DNA from 3 places in the Pedococcus badiiscoriae genome. Region 1 is predicted to be linked to each of the others. Evidence: predicted binding sites of a transcription regulator. Region 1 holds the regulator's gene; each other region holds the start of a gene.
The links. Region 1 encodes Rex, which represses fermentation and respiration genes when NADH is low (regulators of the CRP and FNR family bind a similar motif). Its sites were predicted from a motif close to CTTGTGAANNNNTTCACAAG; they were not measured.

Region 1 (3,267 bases):
GACCGCGCCCTCGCCGAGCTCGCCCAGGGTGCGACCGCCCGAGGAGACGAGCACGTCGCGCGGGTCCTCACGGACCGGGACGGCGGCCACCACCAGACCAGGCTCGGGAGTGGTCGGCAGGTCCTTGAGCGAGTGCACGGCGAGGTCGACCTCACCGGAGAGCAGCGCCCGCCGCAGCGCAGCGGCGAACACCCCGGTCCCGCCGATCGAGGCGAGCGAGGCGGTCGAGGTGTCGCCCTCGGTGATGATCTCGACGAGCTCGACGACGTGGCCCCGGGCGCGCAGCAGGTCCGCCACCCAGGTGGACTGGGTGGTGGCCAGGGCGCTGCGCCGGGTGCCCAGCCGCAGGGTGAGCGGCGCGACGGATGGTGCGCTCACGGCATACCTCCCCGGCCGGGCGGCGGCACGGACGCGGTGACGGCTTCGCCGGGGCGCAGGTCGAACAGGTCGCGCAGGGCCTGGGCGTAGTCGGCGCCCTCGCCCCCCACGGCCCGCTCCTTCATCCGCACGGTCGGCGTGTGCAGCAGCTTCTCGACGATCCTGTGGACGGCGAGCTGGACCTCGGCGCGAGTGACCTCGTCGAGGTCGGGGAGCCGCTGGTCGAGTCGGTTGAGCTCGCCCGCGACGACGTCGGCGGCGTGCGAGCGCAGCGCGGCCACCGTGGGGGCGACGGTCTCGGCCGCGCGCGAGGTGAGGTATGCCGCGACCTCCCCGATGACCAGGTCCGCGACCTCAGCCACCTGCGGCGGTGTCTGACCGCCGGACAGCTCCTCGCCCAAGGCGGCCAGTCCCACGACGGTGACCGCGCTCAGCGAGGCGACCTCGGGGGCGACGTCGTGGGGCAGGGCGAGGTCGATGTAGGCCTGCGGACGGCCCGCGCGAGCCACCTGGGCGTCGCCGGCCGTCGCGAGGTCGACGACCACCCCGGTCGAGCCCGTGCAGGAGATGACGACGTCGGCGGCAGCCAGGGCCACCGAGAGGTCGTCGAGCGGGCGGGCGGTGCCCCCGGTGCGCTCCGCCAGGCGGACCGCCTTGGCCAGGGTCCGGTTGACGATCGTCAGTCCGGCGGCGTGGCGGCGGGCGACGGTCGTGGCGGCCAGCGAGCTCATCCCTCCGGCACCCACGACGAGCACCCGCAACCCGCTGAGGGACCCCAGCTCCCGCTCGGCGCGGGCCAGGCCGGCCTCCACGAGGGAGACGCTCACCGCATCGATCCCGGTCTCGGTGTGGGCGCGCTTGCCGACCCGCAGCGCCTGCTGGAACAACGTGTTGAGGGCCGGGCCTGCGTGTCCGGCCTTCTGCGACTCGCGCAGGGCGATGCGCATCTGGCCGAGGATCTGGGCCTCACCGACGGCCATCGAGTCCAGGCCGCAGGCGACCGTGAAGGCGTGCGCGATGGCGCGGTCCTCGTAGTGCACGTAGAGGTGCTCGCGCAGCTCCTCGCGGTCGACGCCGGTGAACTCCGTGAGCGCATCGGCGATGTCGGTGACGGCCCCGTGGAAGGTCGTCGACTCGGCATACACCTCGGTGCGGTTGCAGGTGGACACGACGATCGCCTCGGAGAGGTTCTCGCGTCTGGTGAGGCCGGCCGCCAGGGCGCGGCGGCCGTCGGCGTCGAGCGACATCGCCTCCAGCAGGGGCAGGGGCGCGGTGTGGTGGGACAGCCCCAGGATGACCAGGCTCATCGACCGACCGCCTCGGCCACGGGGTCGAGCGCGCCCTCGGCCGCGAGGGCCCGGCGCTGCTCGTGGAACGCCAGGATCTGCAGCTCGGTCGACAGGTCGACCTTGCGGACGTCCACGTCGTCGGGCACGGCGAGCACGCACGGGGCGAAGTTCAGGATCGAGCGCACCCCGACTGCCACGAGCTGGTCGCAGACGTGCTGCGCGGAGGCCGCGGGCGTCGCGATGACCCCGATGGCCAGGCCCTGGTCGGCCACCAGTGACGGGAGCGCGTGCATGGGCTGGACGGTGATGCCGGCGATCTGCTGCCCCAGCAGGGCGGAGTCCTGGTCGAGCAGCGCGACCACCCGGAAGCCCCGGGTCGCGAAGCCGCTGTAGGCCGCGAGCGCGTGGCCCAGGTTTCCCATCCCGATGATGGCGACCGGCCAGTCCTGGGTGAGGCCGAGCTCGCGGGAGATCTGGTAGGCGAGGTGGTCCACCTCGTAGCCGACCCCGCGCACTCCGTAGGACCCGAGGTGCGAGAGGTCCTTGCGCAGCTTGGCGCTGCGGACACCGGCCGCGGAGGCCAGCTCCTCGGAGGACACCGACGTGATCCCGCGCTCCGCGAACCCGGTCAGGGCACGCAGGTACTCGGGTAGCCGTGCGACCGTGGCGTCGGGTATACCCCGACGGGCGCTCGGGTCGGCAGACACAGTCTCTTCCGGCTCCTTCTCATCACGGGCAGTCCGCGCCTGGCTGGGGCGGATGGGAGCCTCGCCAGATTACGCTTTTGTGAACGGATGCACAAAGTCACAAGCGACCGTCTCATCGAGCACGTGAGCCAGGTCACTGCGGACCGGTGAGAGCGCTCCTCAGCCGGGTCTCGTCGACGCGCCAGTAGTCATGCTGGCGGCCGTCCACGAAGGTCACGGGGATCTGTTCCCAGTACTGCTCCTTGAGCGCGGGGTCGTCCTCGATCGAGCGCTCCACCCAGCCCACGCCCAGATCGGCGGCCACCCGCTCGATCACGGCCCTCGCCTCGTCGCACAGGTGGCACCCCGGCTTGCTGACCATGGTGATGCGTGGGGCCGCAGTGGCTTCAGTGAAGTCAGTGGAGTCCTGGGGCATACCTGCAGGGTATGCCGCATGGCCGTTGCCCCCATGTGGTGGAAGTCTCCTGACACATCCCCCTGACAATCCGGCCGATATCGGGGAAACTGTTCCCTTCAGGAGGTCCTCATCCGGATTCGTGCACCGCGCAGTACCGCGAGTCGCCTCGCGGTGCCCCGTGCTGCCCGGGGGCTGGGCTCGCCCGTTGGTTTCGGCGCCGGTTTCGGGTCTGCGTTCGGTGGTGCGACCTGGGCAACGAGCCGTCCCGCGATGGGTTACGCCGGAGCAGGTGACCACGGCCACCACGGCCTCGGCCCCGCCACAGCGGACTTCCTCAGCAGCCTCCGCGTCGCGCTGAGCATCGTCGGAGAGGCCGGGACGCTGTCCGACGGCCATGGCGGCCGGGGTGACCAGGGCGGCTCTGGCGGTTCGGCCGCACGCGCCGGTTTCGGCCCGGGTGAGGCCCCCCAGGACTTCGAACGGATCTCGGCCCTCG
Region 2 (3,267 bases), 810 kb from region 1:
GCGAGAACGCCTGGAGGAAGCCGACCTGGTCGGTGAAGACGCGCGCGGGCGCCTCGATGACCCGGTGCTCGTGGGCCACGGCGGACACCTTGATGACCGCATGGCCGAGGGTGCCACCGAGGACGCGCAGTCCGCCGTCGACGGTGAACGGGTCGTCGGCGGGGCGCAGCACAGTGCGGTCACCGGATTCCGTGGTGGCGTCGACGAACCCGAGCTCGCCACCGATCAGCACCGGGCGCCGGGTGTAGCGCCGCAGCCCCGGCCCGGCCACCGTCAGCACGTCGTCGTGCAGCAGACCGTGGTCGAGCAGGGTGCCGATGAGGAACGGTGTCCCACCGGCGGCGTGGAAGTGGTTCACGTCGGCGGGACCGTTGGGGTAGATCCGGGCGATCGACGGGACCGCCGCGGACAGGTCGTCGAAGTCCTCCCAGGTCAGGTCGATCCCCGCCGCTGCCGCCATCGAGATGAGGTGCATCGTGTGGTTGGTCGAGCCGCCGGTTGCCAGCAGCGCCACGACCCCGTTGACGATCGCCTTCTCGTCGACGACCTGGCCGATGCCGTACGGCGTCTCGGACGCCGCGATCTCGGCGACCCGGGCGGTCGTCGCCGCCGTGAGTGCCTCGCGCAGCGGGTCGTCGGGGTGGACGAATGCAGCCCCGGGCAGGTGCAGACCCATGACGTCCATGAGCATCTGGTTGGAGTTCGCCGTGCCGTAGAACGTGCAGGTGCCCGGCGAGTGGTACGACGCCACCTCGCTCTCGAGCAGCTCCTCGCGCCCGACCTCGCCGGCGGCATACGCCTTGCGGGTCTCGGCCTTGTCCGCGTTCGAGCGGCCGGACGCCATCGGTCCGGCCGGCACCAGGGCAGTCGGCAGGTGCCCGAACGACAGCGCACCCGCCACGAGCCCGGGCACGATCTTGTCGCAGACACCGAGCATGAGGACGCCGTCGAACACGTCGTGGGACAGCGCGATCGCCGCCGACATCGCGATGACGTCGCGGCTGAACAGGCTGAGCTCCATGCCTGCGCGGCCCTGGGTGATGCCGTCACACATCGCCGGCACCCCACCCGCCACGCGGGCCACGGCGCCGACCTCGCGGGCGGTCTGCTTCATCGCGGCCGGGTAGTGCTCGAACGGCGCGTGGGCCGACAGCATGTCGTTGTAGGACGTGATGATCCCGAGGCTCACCCCGGTGTCGGCCGCCATGGTGGTGCGGTCGCTGCCGCCGCACGAGGCGACCGCGTGGGCGAGGTTGGAGCAGCCGAGGTCGGTGCGTGCCGGGCGCAGGCTCAGCTCGGACGCGGCACGCGAGATGCGTTGGAGGTATGCCGTGCGGCTCGCGCGGCTGCGGTCGGTCACCCGGGCGGTGACGTCGGCGACGACGGGGTGGAGGGCGGGCGCCATGAGGCTCCTGAGGGGATTCGGCGGTCGAGGATGGGACCGCGCGAACGGCGTCATTGGCGCGCGCGTGTGACTCAGTTCACAAGTGTGACGACGTCTCGCGATCCGGCAACGCCCATCCCGGCATACGGACGAGTAGCCCCGTCAGGGCTGGCGGCGGGACAACGCCCAGGCGGAAGGATCGTCGAGCGACCCCTGCGCCACCCTGCTGAAGACCAGCCGGTCGTGCAGCCGGTTGCGCCGACCGCCCCAGAACTCGACCTCGTCGCACAGCACGCGGTAGCCGCCCCAGAAGTCCGGCACGGGCACGTCCTCGGGGCTGCCGTGGTCGGGGAACTGCGCGGCATACCTCGCGTAGGCCTCCTCGAGGCCCGCTCGCCCCTCGATCGGCTGGGACTGCCGCGAGGCCCAGGCGGAGATGCGAGAGGCCCACGGCCGTGACCCGAAGTAGCCGGCCACCTCCTCGCGGGACAGCTGCTCGGCCACCCCGCGGAACCGGATCGCGCGGAACATCGCCGGCCACGTCAGCGCGGCCGCGATCCCCCCGGTCGCGGCGATCTCGAGTCCCTTGGTGGACTCGGTGCCGGTGACGAACCCTGGCCCGCGGTCGTCGAAGAACCGCATCAGCACGGTCCGGACGTTGGGTCGCCCCGCGCCGTCGACGGTGGCGACCGAGAGCGCCAGGGGTTCCGGGACGTCGGACCCGGCCTGCGAGCGGTCGACCGCCTCGTCGACCCAGCGCCTGGCCTGTTGCCACGGCGTGGCGGCGATGTCGGCTTCGGAGATCCCGTCGCCGGCGTAGTCAGTGCGCTGCACGTCTCCCATGGGTCGAGATTAGGGTGAAGGCCGGACCAGACGTCAGGGAGGCACCATGCCCAGCAAAGGCAAGGCCGTCGGCAACCTCGTGAAGTGGGGCGTGAAGTACGGCCCCCACGTGGTCGTGCTGGCCCAGCAGGCCAAGGAGCCGGCGATGAAGGCTGCCCAGACGGCGCTGGACCGCCAGCGGGCCCGGCGGCGGGCGATCGAGCACGCGGCCACGGTGCGCGAGGGCACGGTGCTCAAGACCTTCGATCCCCGAGCCGACCATGCTGAACCCGTGTGGGTGGTCTTCTCGGCAGACGAACCCATCGCCGCCCACCCCACCTCGAGCACTCCCCTCGGCGAGCTGATCGCCAACAGCGACCTGTCGACCCGCGTCCGCCCTGCCGACCTCCCCACGCCCGCCGCACGCCTCAAGCAGCTCCCCCGCCGCCGGAGCGCGCGGACCAACGGGCAGTAGGGCCGCGTGTCCGGCCAGTCAGTGCCGGCCGACGTTGGCCGACCCCGTGACCGGCCGGCATTGCCCGTCACTGCTCGCGATCACGACAGCGACCCCTACGGCGTGGGGTGACGCGCGTCGTAGCGCGCGAACCCCGGCTGCATCCGGCCGAGCACCGTGATGCCCACGACGCAGGCGAGCCCGCCCACGACCGCGGTCATGGCCTCGCCGATCCCGCTCGCCAGGAACCCGCCGGCCAGCTCGCCCAGCCTCGGCCCACCGGCCACGACGACGATGAAGACGCCCTGCAACCGCCCTCGCAGGTGGTCCGGAGTGGCCGCTTGGAGGATCGTCGTCCGGAACACCGCGCTGACCGAGTCCGACGCCCCGGCCACCGCCATGGCGACCAACCCGAGCCACAGGGCCGCGCTGCGCGACATCACCCCACCGGCGGCCAGCATGGCGGCACCGAAGCCGGCGATCGCGAAACCCCACCCGACGATGGACACGAGGATCGCCAGGCCCTGACGTCGCACGTGCCCGAGCCGCCCGGAGAAGAACATCGCGACGATCCCGCCCACCGCGGCGGCCGCCGACAGCGCCCCCA
Region 3 (3,267 bases), 450 kb from region 1:
AGACCGAGGATGGCGAGCGCCTCGGTGATGGCCATGCCGGTGAAGGCGATGGTCTGGAGCATGCCGCGGGCTTCGGGCTGACGTGCCACACCATTGATGTAGGCGGCGAAGATCAGACCGACACCGATACCGGGGCCGATCGCGGCGAGGCCGTAGCCGAGGTAGGCGATGTTGCCAGTCATGTCTATTCCTTTCGGGTGGCACCAGGGGGATCCCGGTGTCGCGTGGTGTGTATCCAGTTGGGTCGTGCAGCCGGGCGTGGCCCGGTGGTCCTAGTGGTGCTCGGAGACGGCTTCCGAGATGTAGAGGGCCGCGAGGAGGGTGAAGATGAAGGCCTGCAGGAACTCGATCAGCAGCTCGAAGAACGTCATGCCGACGGCGAAGCCCATCGAGAGGATGCCTGCGCCCTTGAGGCCGATGTTGCCGTGGAGCAGGAGGTACTCACCGCCGAGGATGAAGACCAGGAGCATCAGGTGGCCGGCGAGCATGTTGCCCATGAGTCGCAGCGCCAGCGTGAGCGGCCGGATGATGAAGTAGGTCAGGAACTCCAGGAAGAACATGATCGGCTTGAGCCAGCCCGGCAGACCCGGCGGGATGAGCGAGGCGAGGTACTTGATGATCCCGTGCTTACGCCGGATGCCGACCGCGTGGTAGGTGAGGTACACGATCACGGTCAGCACCAAGGGGAAGCCCAGCCGGCTGAACGTCGGGAACTGGACGAACGGGATGATGCCGAAGACGTTGTTGACCAGGATCAGCGTGAAGAGCGTGAACAGCAGCGGCAGGAACTGCAGGAAGTCCTTGCTGCCGATGATGTCCCGGCCCAGCGTGTTGCGCACGAAGTTGTAGGTGCCCTCGACCAGGAACTGCCGCTTGGTCGGGACGATGGAGAGCTTGCCGGTCGTCCCGACGAAGAACCAGGCGATCAGGGCCACTGACAGCAGCACTGCCAGCGCGGGACGCGTGAAGGCGAAGGCGCTGTCGCCACCGATGAGCGGCCACCAGAAGTTGCCCGTCCCCGGGGTCTGGAAGCCGCCGTCGCCACCTGCGGCCACGACGCTCGTGACCAGGTCCGCAGACACCATGTTTGGGCTCACTGCCTCTCCTCGAATGAACTCACCATCGACCCGTTCACCGCGGGGAATTCACGGTCGGTGCGGGACAACCGGGAGGAACGCGCGCTCGGCGCCCCTTCGGCGCAGAACGACTCGTACGCTACCGGACTCCACCGCATGGGGGCGACGCGGGACCAGGCGCTCACGTCGGCTCCCCCGTCGCGGGCTCGTCGGGGCTGATCGGCTGCACGCCAGGCCCCTGCGCGGGGGTGTCCGCGGGGGTGTCGTAGACAGGGACCCGAGCGTTGCGCCAGGCACGCATCTGGGCGACCTGCCACACGACGACGGCCACCAGCATGGCGATGCCGGCCGACCGGCTGTCGAGGCTGTCGACCCGCCGCGCCAGCACCAGGACGCCGAGCAGGACCAGGATCTGGGCGAAGTAGATCGCCATCCCCACAGCCATGAACTGCATCGGGTCGCGGTCGCGGACGAGCTTGTCCATGAGGAGCAGGCCCGACGCGAAGAAGAGGATCGCGATGGCGACGCCCACGAGGGCGGAGACCCCACCGTCGAGCCCTCTGACGAGGCCCAGGACGACGCTCGCGATGACGCCGGCCACGAGGGTCGGGACCACGGCGGCGCGAAGCGTGGCGCTGAACGGGTAGGAACCCGTCTGGGCGCTCGGCTGGGACACGGTGGCCGCCTTGTTCGTCGGGGCTGGAATGCCTGGCGAAAGGTTGGTCTGCGCCCGTCGGTGGGCGCTTGTGAAAGGTATCACAAGCGCTTCCCACCCCGCCACCGGGGGTCCTCCCGCGCCCTCTGGCCGAGGCTCGCGCCGCGGATGCGGGGTAGGACCTCGCACGCCCGCGTACTTGCAAACCGCTAAGTCGGGCACGGGTAGCCTGCCGACATGACCGCGACTCCCCCGACCGGCGAACCGCTCGTGGGCAGGTTCGTCAGGCTCGACGTGATGGCGCCCGACGACGCCGAGGGACTGCACGCGGTCAGCACCGACCCGGCCGTCTACACCCAGGGCTTCGTCATGCGACCGCCGCCGGCCGACCTCGCGGCGACCCGCGCGGACACCGCGCGAGACATCGCGGCGCGCGCTGCGGGCCGCACGGCATACACGGTGCGGCTCACGGGTGAGGGCGGGCTCGGTGAACCCGGCACGATCGTGGGCACCTCCTCGCTCGGCGACGTGGACCTCGAGAACGAGCGGGTGCACCTCGGCTGGACGATGTACGGCTCGCGCTGGTGGGGCACCCAGGTGAACCCCGAGTGCAAGCTGCTGCTGCTCGGTCACGCCTTCGACTGCGGTTTCGGCCGGGTGAAGATCCAGACCGACGCCGTCAACCTCCGCTCGCAGGCCGCCATCGCCAAGCTCGGCGCCACCCGTGAGGGCGTCCTTCGCCGCCACACCAAGCGGGCTGACGGCAGCTTCCGCGACACGGTCGTGTTCAGCGTGCTCGCGCAGGAGTGGCCGTCGGTGCGGGCCGACCTCGAGCGACGGCTGGGTATGCCGCCCGCTCAGGACGGTTAGCTCGTCGGCTCAGCTGGTTGGCTCAGCTCGTTGACTCAGCTGGTTGTCGTCGGCCGGTGGCCTGGGACCGACCAGCGGGGCAGCCAGATGGTCAGGACGCCGGTCACGACGACGGCAGCGAGTACCCCTGCCCCGGCGACCCGGGCGTCGTCGATGAAGATGAAGCTGACCGAACCCATCGCGGCGACGGCGGCCCACAGCCACAGCAGGAACACCGCACGACGGTGGCCGTGACCGAGCTGCAGCATCCGGTGGTGCAGGTGCTGCTTGTCGGGGTGCCACGGCCGCTCGCCGCGCCTGGTCCGGCGGACGACTGCCAGCAGGATGTCGACCAGGGGGAGCAGGATGATGGCGCCGGGGACGACCAGCGGCAGCAGGGTCGCAGCGACCGGGTTGGTGCTGACCTGGGCGGGGGTCACGTTGCCCGTGGTGGAGATCGTGGCCGCGGCGAGCAGCAGGCCCAGCAGGAGCGCCCCGGAGTCGCCCATGAACAACCGTGCCGGGTGGTAGTTGTGCGGCAGGAACCCCACGCAGCAGCCGATCAGCGCCGCCGAGATGAGGGTCGCGGACGAGAACACGTTGGGCGGGTCATAGCTGCGGGAGATGCCGTAGCTGTAGATGAAGAAGGCCGCTGCCGCGATGACGACCACCCCTGCCGCGAGCCCG

Region 2: a site for Rex is predicted at 1,469-1,488, ahead of edd (phosphogluconate dehydratase). Genes of this name have one in related genera too.
Region 3: a site for Rex is predicted at 1,820-1,839, ahead of BJ986_RS02580 (Cg1360 family ATP-synthase-associated protein). Genes of this name have one in related genera too.

The regions. Positions count from the first base shown of each region.
Region 1 covers NZ_JACCAB010000001.1:994,869-998,135, forward strand. Annotated here, with positions in the region: gene hemC (hydroxymethylbilane synthase) at 1-378, opposite strand, end outside; gene BJ986_RS04795 (glutamyl-tRNA reductase) at 375-1,685, opposite strand; gene BJ986_RS04800 (redox-sensing transcriptional repressor Rex) at 1,682-2,374, opposite strand; gene BJ986_RS04805 (glutaredoxin family protein) at 2,508-2,789, opposite strand; gene BJ986_RS04810 (sigma-70 family RNA polymerase sigma factor) at 3,042-3,267, shown strand, end outside.
Region 2 covers NZ_JACCAB010000001.1:1,802,264-1,805,530, reverse strand. Annotated here, with positions in the region: gene edd (phosphogluconate dehydratase) at 1-1,405, opposite strand, end outside; gene pdxH (pyridoxamine 5'-phosphate oxidase) at 1,547-2,227, opposite strand; gene BJ986_RS08680 (hypothetical protein) at 2,274-2,681, shown strand; gene BJ986_RS08675 (MFS transporter) at 2,777-3,267, opposite strand, start outside.
Region 3 covers NZ_JACCAB010000001.1:541,821-545,087, forward strand. Annotated here, with positions in the region: gene atpE (ATP synthase F0 subunit C) at 1-182, opposite strand, end outside; gene atpB (F0F1 ATP synthase subunit A) at 273-1,097, opposite strand; gene BJ986_RS02580 (Cg1360 family ATP-synthase-associated protein) at 1,258-1,752, opposite strand; gene BJ986_RS02585 (GNAT family N-acetyltransferase) at 1,969-2,601, shown strand; gene BJ986_RS02590 (undecaprenyl/decaprenyl-phosphate alpha-N-acetylglucosaminyl 1-phosphate transferase) at 2,637-3,267, opposite strand, start outside.